One region of the Staphylococcus simiae genome, then DNA from elsewhere that is predicted to be linked to it. Evidence: a T-box and tRNA genes for the amino acid it is inferred to sense, from the RefSeq annotation. Region 1 holds a T-box; the other holds one or more tRNA genes.
What was found. A T-box is a leader RNA that pairs with one kind of tRNA and senses whether it is charged. The one in region 1 lies ahead of J3R86_RS06765 (valine--tRNA ligase), so its partner is inferred to be a tRNA-Val.
Positions count from the first base shown of each region.

Region 1 (6,176 bases):
GCACTTAAAGTTACAATAAAGAAGGAGATTATGTATATATGAGTGAAAGTAGAAGTAACAATAACGTATATAATTAATATCCTTAAATCTATAGTCATTGAGTCAATATCGTTGATAGATAGAACTAGAAAAAATAAAAAGGTTGATATCAATAATTGCGAATGAATATTAGTAACGGAAAAGTAAATGAGAAAAAATGGGCAAATTGCTAAAACTTCACCAACAAAATGCGTAAGTGGAATTTTTTGTTGACAATATCTACACTTTGTCTTTAATAAGATATAACTAAATATAGGGAATAATTCAAACCATGCTAATTGGTGATGACAAGCATCACATTTAGATCTAATGAGACATGCTTTAAAATTTAATGTTTTCACACTAGAAATTTGAGATAAAAAACTATATAAACAACTATAACAATACGTTAATACAAGCACATATCTTTCCTCCTTTGTTAAAATTATAATTAAGCGAGTTAAAGTTGTAAATATTGTTAAATGTCATAAAATCCTACTCGCTATCTATGATTTTATTTAGTTATTTATAATAGCTTTAAATTTTCAGAAAGATACAACTTCATTTTTATAATAAATTGTAACTTTAAAGTTTTATATAAAATTTTGGTTCTCTATTTTTCAGGACTGATAAATAAAAAATGAATAATTTAATATATAAATTGTTTTGAAGCCGAGACTCCTGAGGGAGCAGTGCTAGTCGAAGACTACAGGCTGAGACAGCACCCTAGGAAAGCGAGGCTAAAAAAATAATTATGTATCAGTCCAATTTGGGAGAGAACCAAAATTTTTTTGTTTATTCATAAAAGATACCCTTGTTCGTTTTATCAATAAATGTATACGAACAAGGGTATTTCCAATATTTATCAAATTTTTTAATCATTAATGTAATAATACTAAAGTTTTACTCAAATTCAATTTTCGACTTCACTTCACTAATGAAATACAAACTACCTGTAACAATTAGTACCTCACCTTGATAATTACGAATAAATTCAACGTAATCATCAACTAATTGTATATTATCCATCTCAATGTTAGCCACGATTTCTTCTTTTCGTAACGCCTTAGGAAAGTCAAATTCAGTAACATAAATTTGTTGAGCAATCTTGCTTAAATGATTAATCATGTCATTAACTGGTTTACCTTTAATAGCAGAAAATAAAATATCTACTTTATCAAAATGATAATAGTTTTGTATTGTATCAATCAAAGCATCTATACTTTCTGAATTATGCGCACCATCTAAAATAATAATTGGTTGCTCTTGTACTTGTTCAATACGTCCTGACCAATAAACTGACTCAATTCCATCAATCATTTTATTAAAATCAAGTTCAATTAATCCAAGTTCATTTAATTCAATTAATGCTGTAATAGCAAGTGCTGCGTTTTGTTTTTGATGTTCACCTAACATATTCAAAATGATTGTTTCTAATTCATATTCTTTATAGCGATAAGTAAACTCATCCTTTTGTGATACAACTATAATTTCTCGATCTAATTCTATAGGTTTAGCATGTTGTTCAACAGCACGATCCCTAACATATTTAAGCGCTTCTTCATTTTTAACTGCATAAATAATCGGTGTATTAGGTTTAATAATTGCACCTTTATCTTTAGCAATATCTAAATATGAATTACCTAAAATATCTGTGTGGTCGAGTCCAATACTTGTCAAAATAGATAGCACTGGATTAAAAACATTCGTCGAATCATTTTTAATTCCTAAACCAGCCTCGACTATAACAAAATCAACTGGATGTAATTGACCAAAATATAAAAACATCATCGTAGTTATAATTTCAAATTCAGTAGCTACACCCAAATCTGTTTGTTCATCCATTTTTTCGCTAATGGGCTTAACTAATGAAACTAACTCTACAATATCGTCATTTGAAATAGGTGTACCATTTAAACTAATACGTTCATTAAATGTTTCAATGAATGGTGATGTAAACGTACCGACTTCATAACCATTTTCAACTAAAGCTGTTCTTAAATAGGCAACTGTTGAACCTTTTCCGTTTGTACCACCGACATGAATACCTTTGATATTATTTTGTGGATTATTAAATTGTTGTAACATCCATTCCATACGCTTAACGCCAGGCTTAATGCCGAACTTAGTTCTTTCATGGATCCAATACAAGCTGTCTAGGTAATTCATCGTTATTACTCCTATGCTTTTAATTGTTCAATTCTTGCCTTAACACCATTATATTTCTCTTTATAATCTTGTTGTTTACGTTTTTCTTCATTTATAACTTTTTCTGGTGCTTTGTTGACAAAGTTTTCATTTGATAATTTTTTGTCTACACGATCTACTTCACTTTGTAGTTTTTCAAGCTCTTTTTCTAAACGACTAATTTCTTTGTCCATATCAATTAATCCTTCAAGTGGCAATACAACATTACCAGCTAGTACAACTGAAGTCATTGCTTTTTCAGGTATATCAATATTTGTACTAATCGTTAACTCACTTGGATTACAGAATTTGTGTAAGTAATCAGCATTTTCGGATAGTGTAGTTTCTATTTCTTTATCTTTAGCTTCAATTAGAATTGGAATTTCTTTAGATAAAGGTGTATTAACTTCTACACGAGATTGTCTCACTGATTTAATAATTTCAACTAATTGTTGCATTGTTTCTTTACTTTCATTAAATATTAGCTCTGAACGAACTTCAGGCCATGCTGCTTTAACAATTGTGTCACCTTCATGAGGTAAACTTTGCCAAATTTTTTCAGTAACGAATGGCATGAATGGATGTAACATTCTCATTATATTATCTAAAGTATAACTTAAAACGGATCGTGTTGTTTGTTTTTGAGATTCATCTTCACCATTCATTGGTATTTTACTCATCTCGATATACCAATCACAGAAGTCATCCCAAATAAAGTTATATAAAGCACGGCCTACTTCACCAAATTCATATCTATCACTTAAATCAGTTACTGTGGCAATTGTTTCATTTAGCCGCGTTAAAATCCATTTATCAGCTAATGATAAATTACCTGATAAATCAATATCTTCGACTTTGAAATCTTCACCGATGTTCATCAAACTAAAACGTGCACCGTTCCAAATTTTATTAATGAAATTCCAAACAGATTCTACTTTTTCAGTAGAATAACGTAAATCGTGTCCAGGTGATGAACCAGTAGCTAAGAAGTAACGTAAGCTATCTGCACCATATTCATCGATAACATCCATTGGATCGACACCATTTCCAAGTGATTTACTCATCTTACGTCCATCTTCAGCTCTTACTAAACCATGTAATAATACGTCGTTAAATGGGCGACGATCAGTAAACTCTAAACCTTGGAAAATCATACGTGCTACCCAGAAGAAAATAATATCATAACCAGTTACTAACGCATTAGTTGGATAATAACGTTGGAAATCTTCACTTTCTGTATCTGGCCAACCCAATGTAGAGAATGGCCATAAGGCACTTGAGAACCATGTATCTAGTACATCTTCATCTTGTTGCCAATTTTCAATGTCTGTTGGTGCTTCTTCACCAACATATATTTCTCCAGTTTCTTTATGATACCATGCTGGAATTTGATGACCCCACCATAATTGTCTTGAAATCGTCCAGTCACGAATATTTTCCATCCATTGATTAAATGTATGTTCAAAACGACTTGGATAAAAATCAATACGATCATCAGTCTGTTGATTGTCTAGTGCTCGTTGCGCAAGTGTATCCATTTTAACAAACCATTGTGTTGATAAATAAGGTTCTACTACAGCACCTGAACGTTCAGAATGACCAACAGAATGCATATGTTCGTCAATTTTTATAACTAAATCTTGTTCCTTTAAATCTTCTACTAGTTGTTTTCGACAATCAAAACGATCCAAGCCTTCATATTTTCCAGCTTTATCATTCATCTTACCATTTTCATCCATAACGATGATATTTTCTAAATGATGACGTTGACCAATTTCAAAGTCATTAGGGTCATGTGCAGGTGTCACTTTCATAGCACCTGAACCAAAATCAATATCTACATATTCATCAGCTATAATTGGCAATTCACGACCAACAATCGGTAAAATCACTGTCTTACCAATAACATCTTTATAACGTTCATCATTAGGATTAACAACAATCGCTGTGTCTCCTAGCATCGTTTCAGGTCTAGTCGTTGCTATTTCAATATAGCCATTACCATCTGCATATGGATATTTAAAATGATAAAAGGCACCTTGTACATCTTCATGAATAACTTCAATATCAGATAATGCAGTACGAGCTTTAGGATCCCAGTTAATAATTCTTTCACCACGATATATGATACCTTTATTATATAAATCAACAAATACTTTTTTGACTGCTTTACTCAAACCTTCATCTAATGTAAAACGTTCTCTACTATAGTCTAAGCCTAGGCCTAATTTTGCCCATTGTTGACGAATGAATGAAGCATATTCTTCTTTCCAATCCCAAGCTTGTTCTAAAAATTTGTCACGACCTAAATCATAGCGTGATAATCCTTGTTCATTTAATTTAGCTTCTACCTTAGCTTGAGTAGCGATACCGGCATGATCCATCCCTGGTAAATATAAAGTGTCATAACCTTGCATACGTTTCATACGTGTAATAATATCTTGCAATGTTGTATCCCAAGCATGCCCTAAATGTAATTTACCTGTCACATTAGGTGGTGGTATAACAATTGTATATGTTTCTTTTGATTTATCTTCAGACGGCTTAAAATAGCCTTTTTCAACCCATTCTTCATAACGTCCCGCTTCTACTTCACGTGGATTATACTTTGGTTCCATTTCCATATTAAATACCTCCTAAAAAATAAAAAAATATCCATCCTATATATTAAAATAGGACGGATATTCCGTGGTACCACCTATATTCAAGAAGAATTTCCAACAATAATCACAATGTTATTAGTCAAATTCTTCAAGCACTCTAGATAATGATTAACGCTCAAACACGTCTTAGCCTACTGTACATATTTCAACTAAGATAACTAGTGGGCTACCTTCAGTTTAAATCATCTACATACTTTCACCAACCATATGCTCTCTTTGAAAATCATTTAAACTTACTCTTCCCAATTTGTATATTAAACTCTTAACTTATAGTATAATGATTGTCAAAATAAGTCAATGTATTGGTGGGAATATTATGAATGAATGTGCTTTTGGTACAACGGATCCAGTCTATTTAGATTATCATGATCATTTTTGGGGACAGCCCTTATATGATAGTAAAGCATTGTTTAAATTACTTGCTTTAGAATCCCAACATGCTGGATTATCTTGGTTAACGATTTTAAAAAAGAAAGATTCTTATGAACAAGCATTCTATAATTTTGAACCTAGTAAAGTTGCAACAATGACTGCTAGTGATATTAATCAGCTTATGGACTTTCCAAACATAGTTCATCATCGCAAAAAATTGGAAGCTATCGTGGCACAAGCTCAAGGATACTTAGCAATCGAGCAACAATACGGAAGTTTCAGTGACTTTTTATGGTCTTATGTGGATGGGCATCCAATTGATTTGAACTATAAACATGCTAATGATCGTATTACTGTGGATGAAAGAGCAACTCAGCTTTCAAAAGATTTAAAACAATTCGGTTTTAAGTTTTTGGGGCCAGTTACTGTATTTTCATTTTTAGAAGCTGCAGGATTGTATGATGCACATTTACAAGATTGTCCTTCTAAACCACAATATTAACTATCATTAATAAAAATGAGATGAACACTTATAATTTAGTGTCATCTCATTTTTTGCTTGTTACTCTATAATGTAAAATATAATTAATAATAGGTGCTATGATAAATAAAATGAAAAATATTCTAAAAATATGATAACTTGAAATCATCGCAACATCAGCACCTGTTGCAATTGCTACTAACACTATCTGATTAACACCACCAGGTGCAGCACCTAAAAATAACTCGTTAATTGGAATGTGATTAAATAAATGAACCACACACACCATTACAAACGATCCTAATATTAACATAATATTTTGAAATGCGATCGCGATTGCTATTCGTCCTTTCAAATCACCTAATAAATGTGCAATTTGAATACCGATTCTTATCATATACATTAATTGAGCGACATTTAATATCCAATTGTCTAATTTAAATGTTAAACCAGTT
Region 1 is NZ_CP071589.1:1,500,644-1,506,819, forward strand. It holds gene J3R86_RS12310 (prepilin peptidase) at 1-440, opposite strand, end outside; gene J3R86_RS06760 (bifunctional folylpolyglutamate synthase/dihydrofolate synthase) at 922-2,187, opposite strand; gene J3R86_RS06765 (valine--tRNA ligase) at 2,199-4,829, opposite strand; T-box leader at 4,876-5,127, opposite strand; gene J3R86_RS06770 (DNA-3-methyladenine glycosylase I) at 5,185-5,742, shown strand; gene J3R86_RS06775 (AbrB family transcriptional regulator) at 5,789-6,176, opposite strand, start outside.

Region 2 (6,176 bases), 330 kb from region 1:
ATGAACGCTGGCGGCGTGCCTAATACATGCAAGTCGAGCGAACAGATGAGAAGCTTGCTTCTCTGATGTTAGCGGCGGACGGGTGAGTAACACGTGGATAACCTACCTATAAGACTGGGATAACTTCGGGAAACCGGAGCTAATACCGGATAATATATTGAACCGCATGGTTCAATAGTGAAAGATGGTCTTGCTATCACTTATAGATGGATCCGCGCTGCATTAGCTAGTTGGTAAGGTAACGGCTTACCAAGGCGACGATGCATAGCCGACCTGAGAGGGTGATCGGCCACACTGGAACTGAGACACGGTCCAGACTCCTACGGGAGGCAGCAGTAGGGAATCTTCCGCAATGGGCGAAAGCCTGACGGAGCAACGCCGCGTGAGTGATGAAGGTCTTCGGATCGTAAAACTCTGTTATTAGGGAAGAACATATGTGTAAGTAACTGTGCACATCTTGACGGTACCTAATCAGAAAGCCACGGCTAACTACGTGCCAGCAGCCGCGGTAATACGTAGGTGGCAAGCGTTATCCGGAATTATTGGGCGTAAAGCGCGCGTAGGCGGTTTTTTAAGTCTGATGTGAAAGCCCACGGCTCAACCGTGGAGGGTCATTGGAAACTGGAAAACTTGAGTGCAGAAGAGGAAAGTGGAATTCCATGTGTAGCGGTGAAATGCGCAGAGATATGGAGGAACACCAGTGGCGAAGGCGACTTTCTGGTCTGTAACTGACGCTGATGTGCGAAAGCGTGGGGATCAAACAGGATTAGATACCCTGGTAGTCCACGCCGTAAACGATGAGTGCTAAGTGTTAGGGGGTTTCCGCCCCTTAGTGCTGCAGCTAACGCATTAAGCACTCCGCCTGGGGAGTACGACCGCAAGGTTGAAACTCAAAGGAATTGACGGGGACCCGCACAAGCGGTGGAGCATGTGGTTTAATTCGAAGCAACGCGAAGAACCTTACCAAATCTTGACATCCTTTGACAACTCTAGAGATAGAGCCTTCCCCTTCGGGGGACAAAGTGACAGGTGGTGCATGGTTGTCGTCAGCTCGTGTCGTGAGATGTTGGGTTAAGTCCCGCAACGAGCGCAACCCTTAAGCTTAGTTGCCATCATTAAGTTGGGCACTCTAAGTTGACTGCCGGTGACAAACCGGAGGAAGGTGGGGATGACGTCAAATCATCATGCCCCTTATGATTTGGGCTACACACGTGCTACAATGGACAATACAAAGGGCAGCGAAACCGCGAGGTCAAGCAAATCCCATAAAGTTGTTCTCAGTTCGGATTGTAGTCTGCAACTCGACTACATGAAGCTGGAATCGCTAGTAATCGTAGATCAGCATGCTACGGTGAATACGTTCCCGGGTCTTGTACACACCGCCCGTCACACCACGAGAGTTTGTAACACCCGAAGCCGGTGGAGTAACCTTTTAGGAGCTAGCCGTCGAAGGTGGGACAAATGATTGGGGTGAAGTCGTAACAAGGTAGCCGTATCGGAAGGTGCGGCTGGATCACCTCCTTTCTAAGGATATATTCGGAACATCTTTTTAGAAGATGCGGAATAACGTAGACATATTGTATTCAGTTTTGAATGTTTATTAACATTCAAGTTGATGGGCCTATAGCTCAGCTGGTTAGAGCGCACGCCTGATAAGCGTGAGGTCGGTGGTTCGAGTCCACTTAGGCCCACCATTAATTTTATTTAAACGTTCAACTTAATTATGGGGGCTTAGCTCAGATGGGAGAGCGCCTGCTTTGCACGCAGGAGGTCAGCGGTTCGATCCCGCTAGTCTCCACCATTAATTATTGTACATTGAAAACTAGATAAGTAAGTAAAAATAGATTTTACCAAGCAAAACCGAGTGAATAAAGAGTTTTAAATAAGCTTGAATTCATAAGAAATAATCGCTAGTGTTCGAAAGAACACTCACAAGATTAATAACGCGTTTCCTAACGGAAACATAGATTAAGTTATTAAGGGCGCACGGTGGATGCCTTGGCACTAGAAGCCGATGAAGGACGTTACTAACGACGATATGCTTTGGGTAGCTGTAAGTAAGCGTTGATCCAGAGATTTCCGAATGGGGAAACCCAGCATGAGTTATGTCATGTTATCGATATGTGAATACATAGCATATCAGAAGGCACACCCGGAGAACTGAAACATCTTAGTACCCGGAGGAAGAGAAAGAAAAATCGATTCCCTGAGTAGCGGCGAGCGAAACGGGAAGAGCCCAAACCAACAAGCTTGCTTGTTGGGGTTGTAGGACACTCTGTACGGAGTTACAAAGGACAATATTAGACGAATCATCTGGAAAGATGAATCAAAGAAGGTAACAATCCTGTAGTTGAAAATATTGTCTCTCTTGAGTGGATCCTGAGTACGACGGAGCACGTGAAATTCCGTCGGAATCTGGGAGGACCATCTCCCAAGGCTAAATACTCTCTAGTGACCGATAGTGAACCAGTACCGTGAGGGAAAGGTGAAAAGCACCCCGGAAGGGGAGTGAAATAGAACCTGAAACCGTGTGCTTACAAGTAGTCAGAGCCCGTTAATGGGTGATGGCGTGCCTTTTGTAGAATGAACCGGCGAGTTACGATTTGATGCAAGGTTAAGCAGTAAATGTGGAGCCGTAGCGAAAGCGAGTCTGAATAGGGCGTTTAGTATTTGGTCGTAGACCCGAAACCAGGTGATCTACCCTTGGTCAGGTTGAAGTTCAGGTAACACTGAATGGAGGACCGAACCGACTTACGTTGAAAAGTGAGCGGATGAACTGAGGGTAGCGGAGAAATTCCAATCGAACCTGGAGATAGCTGGTTCTCTCCGAAATAGCTTTAGGGCTAGCCTCAAGTGATGATTATTGGAGGTAGAGCACTGTTTGGACGAGGGGCCCTTCTCGGGTTACCGAATTCAGACAAACTCCGAATGCCAATTAATTTAACTTGGGAGTCAGAACATGGGTGATAAGGTCCGTGTTCGAAAGGGAAACAGCCCAGACCACCAGCTAAGGTCCCAAAATATATGTTAAGTGGAAAAGGATGTGGCGTTGCCCAGACAACTAGGATGTTGGCTTAGAAGCAGCCATCATTTAAAGAGTGCGTAATAGCTCACTAGTCGAGTGACACTGCGCCGAAAATGTACCGGGGCTAAACATATTACCGAAGCTGTGGATTGTCCTTTGGACAATGGTAGGAGAGCGTTCTAAGGGCGGTGAAGCATGATCGCAAGGACATGTGGAGCGCTTAGAAGTGAGAATGCCGGTGTGAGTAGCGAAAGACGGGTGAGAATCCCGTCCACCGATTGACTAAGGTTTCCAGAGGAAGGCTCGTCCGCTCTGGGTTAGTCGGGTCCTAAGCTGAGGCCGACAGGCGTAGGCGATGGATAACAGGTTGATATTCCTGTACCACCTATAATCGTTTTAATCGATGGGGGGACGCAGTAGGATAGGCGAAGCGTGCGATTGGATTGCACGTCTAAGCAGTAAGGCTGAGTACTAGGCAAATCCGGTACTCGTGAAGGCTGAGCTGTGATGGGGAGAAGACATTGTGTCTTCGAGTCGTTGATTTCACACTGCCGAGAAAAGCCTCTAGATAGAAAATAGGTGCCCGTACCGCAAACCGACACAGGTAGTCAAGATGAGAATTCTAAGGTGAGCGAGCGAACTCTCGTTAAGGAACTCGGCAAAATGACCCCGTAACTTCGGGAGAAGGGGTGCTCTTTAGGGTTAACGCCCAGAAGAGCCGCAGTGAATAGGCCCAAGCGACTGTTTATCAAAAACACAGGTCTCTGCTAAACCGTAAGGTGATGTATAGGGGCTGACGCCTGCCCGGTGCTGGAAGGTTAAGAGGAGTGGTTAGCTTCTGCGAAGCTACGAATCGAAGCCCCAGTAAACGGCGGCCGTAACTATAACGGTCCTAAGGTAGCGAAATTCCTTGTCGGGTAAGTTCCGACCCGCACGAAAGGCGTAACGATTTGGGCACTGTCTCAACGAGAGACTCGGTGAAATCATAGTACCTGTGAAGATGCAGGTTACCCGCGACAGGACGGAAAGACCCCGTGGAGCTTTACTGTAGCCTGATATTGAAATTCGGCACAGCTTGTACAGGATAGGTAGGAGCCTTTGAAACGTGAGCGCTAGCTTACGTGGAGGCGCTGGTGGGATACTACCCTAGCTGTGTTGGCTTTCTAACCCGCACCACTTATCGTGGTGGGAGACAGTGTCAGGCGGGCAGTTTGACTGGGGCGGTCGCCTCCTAAAAGGTAACGGAGGCGCTCAAAGGTTCCCTCAGAATGGTTGGAAATCATTCATAGAGTGTAAAGGCATAAGGGAGCTTGACTGCGAGACCTACAAGTCGAGCAGGGTCGAAAGACGGACTTAGTGATCCGGTGGTTCCGCATGGAAGGGCCATCGCTCAACGGATAAAAGCTACCCCGGGGATAACAGGCTTATCTCCCCCAAGAGTTCACATCGACGGGGAGGTTTGGCACCTCGATGTCGGCTCATCGCATCCTGGGGCTGTAGTCGGTCCCAAGGGTTGGGCTGTTCGCCCATTAAAGCGGTACGCGAGCTGGGTTCAGAACGTCGTGAGACAGTTCGGTCCCTATCCGTCGTGGGCGTAGGAAATTTGAGAGGAGCTGTCCTTAGTACGAGAGGACCGGGATGGACATACCTCTGGTGTACCAGTTGTCGTGCCAACGGCATAGCTGGGTAGCTATGTATGGACGGGATAAGTGCTGAAAGCATCTAAGCATGAAGCCCCCCTCAAGATGAGATTTCCCAACTTCGGTTATAAGATCCCTCAAAGATGATGAGGTTAATAGGTTCGAGGTGGAAGCATGGTGACATGTGGAGCTGACGAATACTAATCGATCGAAGACTTAATCAATTAAATGTTTTGCGAAGCACAATCATTTTTATTTACTATCTAGTTTTGAGTGTATAATTTACATTCTTATTTGTCTGGTGACTATGGCAAGGAGGTCACACCTGTTCCCATGCCGAACACAGAAGTTAAGCTCCTTAGCGCCGATGGTAGTCGGACTTACGTTCCGCTAGAGTAGGACGTTGCCAGGCAAATAATTAATTAGGAGAATTAGCTCAGCTGGGAGAGCATCTGCCTTACAAGCAGAGGGTCGGCGGTTCGAACCCGTCATTCTCCACCATTTTTCTTACATATGCCGGCCTAGCTCAATTGGTAGAGCAACTGACTTGTAATCAGTAGGTTGGGGGTTCAAGTCCTCTGGCCGGCACCATGGAAGAGCCATTAGCTCAGTTGGTAGAGCATCTGACTTTTAATCAGAGGGTCAGAGGTTCGAATCCTCTATGGCTCACCATTTATAGCGGGTGTGGCGGAATTGGCAGACGCACTAGACTTAGGATCTAGCGCCTTACGGCGTGGGGGTTCGACTCCCTTCACCCGCATAAGCAGAAGTAGTTCAGCGGTAGAATACAACCTTGCCAAGGTTGGGGTCGCGGGTTCGAATCCCGTCTTCTGCTCCATTATATTAGTGCCGGGGTGGCGGAACTGGCAGACGCACAGGACTTAAAATCCTGCGGTGAGAGATCACCGTACCGGTTCGATTCCGGTCCTCGGCACCATTTTTAAAATAAACATATGCGCCCGTAGCTCAATTGGATAGAGCGTTTGACTACGGATCAAGAGGTTATGGGTTCGACTCCTATCGGGCGCGTTAATTATACGGGAAGTAGCTCAGCTTGGTAGAGCACTTGGTTTGGGACCAAGGGGTCGCAGGTTCGAATCCTGTCTTCCCGATATACTGTAAAATAATGGGGGCTTAGCTCAGCTGGGAGAGCGCCTGCTTTGCACGCAGGAGGTCAGCGGTTCGATCCCGCTAGTCTCCACCATTTATTTACAAACTATATAAGGCGGTGTAGCTCAGCTGGCTAGAGCGTACGGTTCATACCCGTGAGGTCGGGGGTTCGATCCCCTCCACCGCCACTATTTATTAGTTGTAAAATTATATTTAGGACCTTTAGCTCAGTTGGTTAGAGCTAACGGCTCATAACCGTTCGGTCGCAGGTTCGAGTCCTGCAAGGTCCATATAATTTTGGAGGAATACCCAAGTCCGGCTGAAGGGATCGGTCTTGAAAACCGACAGGGGCTTAACGGCTCGCGGGGGTTCGAATCCCTCTTCCTCCGTTTTATAATGGT
Region 2 is NZ_CP071589.1:1,827,209-1,833,384, reverse strand. It holds rRNA gene J3R86_RS08415 (16S ribosomal RNA) at 1-1,524, shown strand, start outside; tRNA gene J3R86_RS08410 (tRNA-Ile) at 1,618-1,694, shown strand; tRNA gene J3R86_RS08405 (tRNA-Ala) at 1,726-1,801, shown strand; rRNA gene J3R86_RS08400 (23S ribosomal RNA) at 1,967-4,889, shown strand; rRNA gene rrf (5S ribosomal RNA) at 4,963-5,077, shown strand; tRNA gene J3R86_RS08390 (tRNA-Val) at 5,091-5,166, shown strand; tRNA gene J3R86_RS08385 (tRNA-Thr) at 5,181-5,256, shown strand; tRNA gene J3R86_RS08380 (tRNA-Lys) at 5,262-5,337, shown strand; tRNA gene J3R86_RS08375 (tRNA-Leu) at 5,344-5,425, shown strand; tRNA gene J3R86_RS08370 (tRNA-Gly) at 5,429-5,503, shown strand; tRNA gene J3R86_RS08365 (tRNA-Leu) at 5,514-5,602, shown strand; tRNA gene J3R86_RS08360 (tRNA-Arg) at 5,621-5,694, shown strand; tRNA gene J3R86_RS08355 (tRNA-Pro) at 5,704-5,777, shown strand; tRNA gene J3R86_RS08350 (tRNA-Ala) at 5,794-5,869, shown strand; tRNA gene J3R86_RS08345 (tRNA-Met) at 5,890-5,963, shown strand; tRNA gene J3R86_RS08340 (tRNA-Ile) at 5,992-6,065, shown strand; tRNA gene J3R86_RS08335 (tRNA-Ser) at 6,075-6,164, shown strand; tRNA gene J3R86_RS08330 (tRNA-Asp) at 6,174-6,176, shown strand, end outside.
Region 2: it has a tRNA-Val gene. The T-box ahead of J3R86_RS06765 (valine--tRNA ligase) is inferred to sense a tRNA for this amino acid. The anticodon was not compared.